DNA from 2 places in the Hamadaea sp. NPDC051192 genome. Region 1 is predicted to be linked to the other one. Evidence: riboswitches for the same ligand, from Rfam matches in the RefSeq annotation. Region 1 holds a riboswitch; the other holds the start of a gene.
What was found. A riboswitch is a leader RNA that binds a small molecule or an ion and turns the genes downstream of it on or off. The one in region 1 is predicted to bind cyclic di-AMP.

Region 1 (4,554 bases):
AATAGCGAGTGTATTTTCCAGTGACCTTCGTCGTTCCGCCGTACGCGATCACAATCTTGCCCGGCGCAATGTTGACCGTGACCGAGATGTTGTACGTCCGCGTAACCGAGCCCGACGCCTGCAACGAAAGGCTCGTTTGACCATCAAGACTTGCCACGATGATGCTTGCGCTCACGCCGCCGCCCTGAGTGATGGTGATCCCGGCAGTCACTGAGGTCTGAAATTCAGCCGTGCGGCTGCCGGACATCGTCTGGCTGGTGCCGTTCTCATATCGGTGAGCGTGGGTGACTTCCGCAGCAGATGCGACGCTGGACCAGGTGAACCAGCTCGTGCCCCGATCCTCAACGTCGCATACGAGTGCCTGTGGAGTGATCTCATCGGCGGATCTTGCTCGGTTGCTTCCCAAGCTGACAGTGAGGGTTCGATTCCCTTCACCCGCTCTTCACAGAAAGCCCAGGTCACCGGGATCATTCGGGGCCTGGGCTTTGTGTTTTCCGTTCGCTGAGCGCCTTCCGCGAAGCCGGCCTCGTCAGAGGCCGGCTTCGGCGTTCTCCGGGATGCCCAGCGTCTCGCGTACGCGTTTGCCCCATCGCTCGTGCGCCGCCTGGCGACTGACTCCGGCCGCCCGCGCGATGAGTTCCCACGTGGCACCCCAGCGACGCAGGCCCAGCACGGTGCCGAACGGGTCGAGCCCGAGTCCCAGTTCGATCCGCAGTTGCAGCAGGCCCGTGGCGATGTCCCGCTGGATCGCCGGGTCGCCCTGCTCGGCTTCCCAGTCGGGCGTTTCGGGGAGGGGGCGCGGGCCGAGGATTCGGTCGGCTTGGCGGCTCGCCTCGTTCACGGCGGCCAGGCTGGCGGCGGTCACCGCCTGCGTGATGTCCGTGGTGCAGGCCTTCTCGATCAACATGCCGTCAAGGCTACCTTGACGCTCACTCGACCGTCAAGGTCGCCTTGACACAGAGAGTGCCGCGGCGGACTGTCGCATTCAGGCAGGCCGTCAGGCATGGGCGGGGACGGCTGTGGGGGCGTACGCCCGGACCGAGGCGCGCAGCAGGCTCCAGGTCAGGGCGATGAGCATGCTCAGCTCGGCGGCGGCCATGACACGTTCGGTGAGGCCGATGGCGTATCGGTGGAAGAGGTAGGTCGAGGCGAGCATGGCCACTCCGCCGGCCACACCGACGCCGGTGAGCCGGCGGAAGCCGAGGCGCAGCCCGGCGGCGAGCAACGCCGCGAAGGCCACTGTGGAGGCGTACCGGTGGAGGTAGCCGGTCTGGCTCAACGCCTCGCCGACCGGGTCGGTGGGCAGGACCGTGGCGACCAGGAGCGCGCCGCTCCAGACGCTCAGCAGGACGGCGGCCAGCCGGTCAGCCCGGTAGACCGACGGCAGCAAGGCCAGCGTGGCGAGCGCGGCCAGGCCCATCCCGGTCTCCACCGCGCCGCCGCGATCAGCGGCGGCGTAGTCGCTGATGGTGTGGATCCACGGCGACAGTCCGTCGCCGTCGAGGTGGCCGGCCACGATGAGGAAGGCGGACAGGAGCAGCCCGAACAGGGCGAGCGACAGGCGATTCATGAGGGAGATGCTCGTCGTACGCCGGTCGCGAGACATCGCCGTCGCGACGGGTTCAGCTCTCCGTCGCGCGAGCTAGGTGACTGTCCCGTAGGGGTCCGCCGGATTCGCGGACCCCTACGGGGAAGTCAGCTGCCGTAGGGCCGGCCGTAGCCGTAGATCGGTGCGGCGTCGATCTTCCGCATCATGATCGGTACGCCGGCTCTGGACGCATGCACGATCCAGCCGTTGCCGACGAACATCCCGACATGGTGGATGTCGGAGTAGTAGAAGACGAGGTCGCCGATGCGCAGGTTCGCGCGCGACACGTGCTGCACCGAGTTCCACTGCGACTTCGCGTTGTGCGGCAGGGAGATGCCGGCCGCCTTCCACGCCGCCATCGTCAGGCCCGAGCAGTCGAACGAACCGGGTCCGTCGGCGCCCCAGACGTAGGGCTTGCTGATCTGGCGACAGGCGTACTGGACGGCCGTGGCCGCCTTGCCGCCCGGGTAGGTCGACGGGCACGGCGCGGGACGCAGCGAGCCCAGACCGCCCGTGGTCGCGTACAACTTCTGGACCTGGTCCTGCAGCGTCTTGATCTGGCCGTTGAGCGTCTTGGCCTGGTCGTTGAGCTTCTTCTCGGCCTCGGCCAGCGCGGTGATCTTGTCGTCGATCGGCTTCTTCTTGGCCGTCAGGTCATCGCGCTTGGCGATGACATCCGACAGTTTGTCCTGCTGGATGCGGGAGAACTGGTCGAGCAGCACCAGCTGGTCCGTGACGTCGGTCGGGGACTTGGCCGAGAGCAGGGCGTTCAGCTCGGTCGTGCTGCCGCCGGTGTACAGGTAGGCGGCGAACTCGCCGACGCGCGCGGTCGCGACGTGCAGCTCCAGCTCCAGCGGATCGAGCTGCTTCTTCAGGCCTTCGAGGCGCTTGCGCTCGGCGGTGAGCTTTTCCTTGGTGTCGTTGTGCTGCTCCAGCACGGGCTCGAGCTTGTTCCAGGCGTCGTCGATCTGCTGTTCCAGCGCGCTGACCGACGGGTCCGCCCGGACGGCCTCGCTGCTGAGCAACATCCCCATCGTGGCGACGGCGGAGAGCACGAGCGTGATCAGGGCACGTTTCTTGCGGGTGGATTGGCTGGCCACCTTAGGTGGGTCTCCTCTTCCACTGAGAGCGTTCGGGTCGCTCTCACCGCCTACCGGGTTAGCTGACGGGTTCGCGCTGGAAGATGCGCTACCGCTGACGCGGATTCACCCCCTGAGGCTCGGTGGCCTCACTAACCTGGGTCCCCGGTCCGCGACGGATGTCGCGGTTCGGCGGCGGCGCGAGGGGCCGCCCCGGATGGCCGACCGACTTCCTGCGCCTCGATGACTCTAAAGTCGTGCGTTATCGAACCGCAACCCGGGGCTAGCACGGACTTCAATGCGTAGTCAATTGTCTAACCGACCGTGACGTAGACATCGTCCAGCAAACCGTGAAATTGGTCGTTCCAGGGCCCGATCCCCTTGCCGCCCAACCGGAGCGGATCGGAGTTCACAATAGACAATTGTGCGGGAATCGCGGTACTCGCCCGCAATTCACCGTCTACGAACAACGCCAGTCTGGTGCTTCGGCGTACGCAATCCAGGCGATGCCAGGCGCCGTCGGCGACGGTGCGACGCCACTGCGCGACGTAGATGCGGTTGACGCCGACGACCATCCCGGCGACGACACAGCTCGGCAGGCCGCCGAAGTGATCCACTTGGAGTTTGTACTGCGTGCCCTGGGTCGAGAAGCCCTTCTGCACGACGTTCTCGCCGTCGCTGGTGTTCCGCGGATCCAGCAGCACCTGCGCGCCCCACGAGACGTCGGCCTGAGCCGGATTCAGCCACGGCGCCGGGTCGCTCTCCAGGATGACCCGGGGGCATTCGGCCTCGTCCCCCAAACAGGCCGGCGGAAATCCGACCGCCACCGTGCCGGCCCGGGCCTTGGCGGTCAGGACGCCGCCCATCACGCCGACCGGGTGCACCCGCAGGGTCCGGTCGGCGTCCCAGATCGGATCGGCCAGACCGGCGTCGAAGGCGTACCGGAGAGTGACGGCCTCGCCGGCGGCTCGCCGCTGATCGGGGGTTCGGGGGGCGGCCGTCGGGCTGGCGGGGGCCGGGGCAGTCGCGACAAGCACGGCCAGCAGGCCGGCTCCGCTGCCCAGCAGGAGACGGAAACGCTTCATTGGGACAATTGTGCCGATTTTCGGCACAATTGTCCGTTAAAGCACGGAACGAGTCCCGCTCGGGCTGATCGGCATATTCGATATGTACGCCATTCGCACGTAGTCACCGCTGTGCGGGGCGTGGACCATGAGCCCGTTACCGACGTATATGCCGACATGATGATGATCGGAATAGAAGAACACCAGGTCACCGGGTTGTAGGTTGGCACGGCTCACGTAATGAGACTCGTTCCACTGCGCCCCGGTGTAGTGCTCCAGGCTCTTGCCGGCCGCCGCCCACGCCGCCTTGGTCAGACCCGAGCAGTCGTAAGAGTTCGGCCCTTCCGAGCCCCACACGTACGGCTTACCGATGAGCGCGCAGGCCTTCTTCACCGCGGTGGCCCGTGCGCCGCCCGGCAGCACCGGCGGGCACACCCCGATCCGGAGGCTGCCGCCGACCGACGACGACCCGTACGCCTGGATGCGCAGCTTCTGCAGCCGATCCATCTCAGCCTGGATGGACTTCTTCTGCGCCGCCAACGCCGCGTCCTGCTGGCCGAGCGTGGCGATGAGCTGATCGAGCTGGGACTTCTGCCCGTCGTAGACGTCACGCTGCGCCGCGACCCCCGCGATCGCCAGCTGCTGCGTCTGCGAAATCTGCTCCAGCGTCGTGAGCTGGTCGAGGAACTGGTCCGGCGACTTCGCGTTCAACAGTCCCGTCAGCCGCGAAGCCGGCCCGGTCATGTAGTAGGCGCTCGCCATGTCGGCGACCTGGCCGAGCGAGACCGACACCTGGAGGCTCAGCGGGGCGATCTTCTTCTGC
Region 2 (4,554 bases), on a different contig from region 1:
GACACCTCCCGCCAGCTCGTCCCGGAACTTCGCCGGAAGAATCAACCGGCCCTTGTCGTCCAGGCGAGGGGTATGCGTGCCGAGAAACATCGGCCCCACCCCCCGATGACGCAGACGGGATCAGCTCGTTCGCGGCGAGCCGCTCCCCCGGCCGGCCGGGCCTCCCAGCCCCACCAGTGGGCCCCACTTTACTCCACTTCCCTCCACCGTCAACCAAAATCGACACCCCCGACGCCCCGAGCCCTCCCCATTTGGCCAGGTCACAACAGGTACGTTCGGGTGGAGGGGGGTAATGAAGATCAACATCGTCCGGTTTCCGACATCACCGTCACCGATGCCATTACCGCTCGTTAAGCACGAGTTAAGCGATCACCGCACCGAAACAGCAAGGCCCGCACCAATAGGTGCGGGCCCGCTGCATTACGGGGATGGGTGAGAGGCCTTTAGGGGGATGGGTGATCGGGCTTCAGCCGAGCACCCGGCGGAACTCGACCTTCTTGCTCCAGATGCGGTGCAGTCCGGTCTTCTTGCCGTACGTCGGGGCGTCGTACATCTTGTTGCCGCCGGCGTAGATGCCGACGTGGTAGACGCGACCGCTGGAGTCGCGGAAGATCACCAGGTCACCGGGAAGCGCCTTGGCCCGGGAGACCTTCTTCCCCTTCTTGCCCTGGGCGCCGCTGTGGGGGAGCTTGACGCCGACCTTCTTGTAGATGAACTTCGTGTACCCGGTGCAGTCGAACCGCTTGGGCCCGGCGGCGCCCCAGCGGTAAGGACGGCCGCTGTACTGCTTCGCCAACGCGATCACCTTCGCCGCCTTGGCCGCCCGGGAGCTGACCGCGGTGGGGGCGGCGGTGAGGGTCGAGGCAGTCGCGTTGGTGGCGACGGCGGTCGTGGCGACCACTGCGTTCTCCGTCACGACGGTGTCGGCCGCGCCGACTCCGGTCCCGACGGTCGCAGCCGGAGCCGAGGCGAGCGCCGCGGCAGCCGAGTCCACCGAGGAGGCTTGGGTGGGGGTACCCGTCAGCGTCGACGCCAGGACGCCCGCGCCGACAGCCAGCACGAGTCTGGCGGTACGCCGCCTGATCTGAGACTTCATCGTCGTCCTTCCGGCACGCCTGCGAAGTGAGCTGTCGGGTTCGGGCGGGAAGGCGGCCCGGCCACGGCATCCATTCAGGACGGAGGTCCACCGGGGGGCGGGTGTCCTGAGCGGACGCCGGTGGCTTCACCCCGAGCCGGGTCCGCGACCAGATCCGGCGAAGGTGGTTCCCCCACTCCCGCCCATCCACTGCTGCGTGGGGTGGGCACCGCGAACGGGCGGGATTCGGCGTATCCGCGGCGCCGCCGCCCAGGTGAACCCGGCCGGCGGATCGTTTCTACCGAGAACCTGCGAATTGGCCAAGAACCTGAAGAAGGCCTGAGAGCTGGGAAAACTACCCCTGGCGCGCGGTCAAGACATCGATGTCCGATATTGCCTGCCGCGATGTCCGGTTCAGCTGGTGACGCAGCCCACAGAAGTCGTCCAGCCCGGCCGACCCGGGAGATCCCCCGATCGGACGAGCCGGACTCAGCCGAACACTCAGTGGAGGACTCAGTAGAACTGGCCGACGACGTAGGAGTCGTCCCAGATCTCGTGCAGGCCGACGGTCTGCCCCTCGGTCGGGGCGTCCCACATCTTGTGGTTCCCGGCGTAGATGCCGACGTGGTACGCGAAGTCGCCGCTCAGGAAGAAGATCAGGTCGCCCGGACGCTGCTTCGAATGCGGGACGACCTTCGCCTTGTCGAGCTGCGTCGGCACGTAGTTGACGAGCTTGACACCGATCTTGGCGTACACGAACTGGGTCAGCCCGGAGCAGTCGAAGGTCCGCGGCCCGGTCGCGCCGAACACGTAGGGCGAGCCTTTGAGCTTCGCCACCTCGCGCAGCACGGTCGCCGCCTTCGTCGAGGCGATGGCCGTCGCCGCCGCCTTCTTCGCCGCCGCAGCAGCAGCAGCCCTGGCCGCAGCCGCCTTCTTGGCCGCGGCAGCAGCCGCAGCCGACGCGGCGGCCGACGCCGCCGAGCCCACGCCTGCGGCGCCCGAAGCGGACGTCGACGCCGAGGTAGACGCGGACGCCGCACCAGACGCCGACGCTGAGACCGAGGCGTACGCCGAGGGCGCGACCGACAGCGAAAGTTCGGACGCGGCCGGAGAACCACCAGGTCCGGCGGCGAGGGCCGGGAGGCCGACCGCAGCCGCTGCGATCGCCGCGGCCCCGGCGGTGACCAAGCCCCGCCGCCGACTACCGAACAGAAGACGGCGGCTACCGAACAGAAGACTTCGAGCACGCTCCCAGCGGGAGGCGACCATACGGAAGATGGCCATAGGGGTCCCTTCAGCACGCCTGTGAGGTGAGCTGTCGGGTTCGGGCGCGGAAGGGTTGCCCGGCCGCTGAGCGCGGCTACACCCCGAGCCCCGCGCGCGGCGAGACCGGCTCCTGGGGAAGCGAGGCCGGCCGCGTGAGTCGCGAGGCGAAAGTGGGTCCCCCACCCCTGCCCGATGCTGTTCTGGGGGTCGACGTCCGGCCGGGCAGGGCTCGGCGGGACCGGAACGTCCACCGGTCATCGACCGGCGTCCTTTTTCTAGTGCATCCTCGCCGCCCAGCCAAGCCCGCTACATAGCGGCTGAGCAGCCAAGATGTCCCTCGGCCGCGACAGGCGCCCGGATTGTCCCGGTAGATTGCCCGAGATGTCCGTGATTCAGGCCACACAACCAATCACGAAGGCAGATCGCGTACTCTAGCCGCGTGTCGGACGAGAAGAAGCTGCCGCTGCGTACGGCCTTCGCCGTTTCCGTCTCGAAGACGGCGGCCGCGCTGTCGCGCGCTACCGGGCGAGGCGACGGTTCGGTCATCGGCGGCCGGCTCGGCATGATGATCGACCCCGACCTGCTCGCCCATCTGGCGGCGGGCCGGCAGATCGCGCTGGTCTCCGGCACCAACGGCAAGACGACCACGACCCGGTTCACCGCCGCGGCGCTGGGCGTCCTCGGCGACGTCGCGACGAACTCGTTCGGCGCGAACATGCCGACCGGGCACACCTCCGCGCTCGCCCGCGCCGGGACCACCCGTTACGCGGTGCTCGAAGTCGACGAGCACTACCTGGCCCAGGTCATCCAGGCGACTCAGCCCCGGGTGGTGGCGCTGCTCAACCTGTCGCGCGACCAGCTCGACCGGGCCAAGGAGGTCGCCATGATGGCCGACCTCTGGCGGCAGGCGCTCGCGTCGCACCCGGCGGTGCACATCGTGGCCAACGCCGACGACCCGATGGTGGTCTACGCCGCCGGCGCCCACCCCGTCGCCGAGGTCACCTGGTTCTCGGCCGGTCAGCGCTGGCAGGACGACTCGCACGTGTGCCCGGCGTGCGGCGGCCACATCCAGCGCGGCGAGGCGGGCGGCTGGGCCTGCGCCAACGGCGACCTGCGCCGGCCGACTCCGCAGTGGACGTTGCTCGACGGCGAGGTCGTCGACCCCGAGGGCCAGCCGCACGAGGTGAAGCTCCAGATCCCCGGCACGGTCAACCTGGGCAACGCCGCGACCGCGCTGGCCGTGGCCGCCCGGTTCGGGGTCAATCCGGTGGACGCCATCCCCCGGCTCGGCTCGGTGGCCAGCGTCGCCGGCCGGTACGCCCAGGTGGAGCGGGACGGCCGGCTGGTCCGGCTGCTGCTGGCGAAGAACCCGGCGAGCTGGCTCGAGGCGTTCGAGATGGCCGACGTCGCGCCGACGCTCCTGGCGATCAACGCCCGCGACCCCGACGGGCTGGACACGAGCTGGCTCTACGACGTGGACTTCAGCCCGCTCCGGGGGCGTCAGGTCCTCGTGAGCGGCGATCGGGCGATGGACCTGGCGGTCCGGCTGGAGATCAACGACGTGCCGTTCACGCACGTCAAGACCTTCGCCGACGCGGTCGGGACGGTGCCGCAGGGCCGCCTGGAGGTCATCGCCAACTACACCGCGTTCCAAGACATCCGAGCGGAGTTGGACCGTGTCCTCTGATGTGAACGGTGGCCTGCAGATCGTCTGGGTCTACCCCGACCTGCTCTCCACCTACGGCGACCGCGGCAACATGCTGATCCTGGCCCACCGCGCCCGCGCCCGCGGCATCCCCGCCCAGACCGTCGAGGTCCGCTCCGACCAGCGGCTGCCCGAGCAGGGCGACATCTACCTGCTCGGCGGCGGCGAGGACGGCCCGCAGGCACTCGCCGCGCAACGGCTGCTCAACGACGGCGGGCTGGCCCGCGCGGCGGCGAACCGCGCCGTGGTCTTCGCCGTCTGCGCCGGCTACCAGCTCCTCGGCAGCAGCTTCTTCGCCAAGGGCGACAAGTGCCCCGGCCTCGACATGATCGACATCAGCTCGGACCGCGGCCCCTCGCGCGCCGTCGGCGAGCTGGCGGGCGACATCGATCCCACGCTCGGCCTCCCGCCGCTGACCGGTTTCGAGAACCACGGCGGCCGCACGCATCTCGGCCCCGGCGTCAAGCCCCTGCTCCGCGTCACCACGGGCGTCGGCAACGACGGCGTC

Region 2: linked by a shared signal. The riboswitch ahead of AB0M47_RS20545 (NlpC/P60 family protein) and the one ahead of AB0M47_RS16740 (C40 family peptidase) in region 1 are both predicted to bind cyclic di-AMP.

What each region holds. Positions count from the first base shown of each region.
Region 1 is NZ_JBFBAZ010000033.1:46,223-50,776, forward strand. It holds gene AB0M47_RS16725 (hypothetical protein) at 1-247, opposite strand, end outside; gene AB0M47_RS16730 (hypothetical protein) at 530-907, opposite strand; gene AB0M47_RS16735 (DUF998 domain-containing protein) at 998-1,570, opposite strand; gene AB0M47_RS16740 (C40 family peptidase) at 1,696-2,688, opposite strand; cyclic di-AMP (ydaO/yuaA leader) riboswitch at 2,722-2,872, opposite strand; gene AB0M47_RS16745 (LamG-like jellyroll fold domain-containing protein) at 2,982-3,752, opposite strand; gene AB0M47_RS16750 (NlpC/P60 family protein) at 3,789-4,554, opposite strand, start outside.
Region 2 is NZ_JBFBAZ010000045.1:39,397-43,950, forward strand. It holds gene mraZ (division/cell wall cluster transcriptional repressor MraZ) at 1-90, opposite strand, end outside; gene AB0M47_RS20540 (C40 family peptidase) at 467-1,096, opposite strand; cyclic di-AMP (ydaO/yuaA leader) riboswitch at 1,099-1,337, opposite strand; gene AB0M47_RS20545 (NlpC/P60 family protein) at 1,589-2,359, opposite strand; cyclic di-AMP (ydaO/yuaA leader) riboswitch at 2,365-2,554, opposite strand; gene AB0M47_RS20550 (MurT ligase domain-containing protein) at 2,799-4,028, shown strand; gene AB0M47_RS20555 (glutamine amidotransferase) at 4,018-4,554, shown strand, end outside.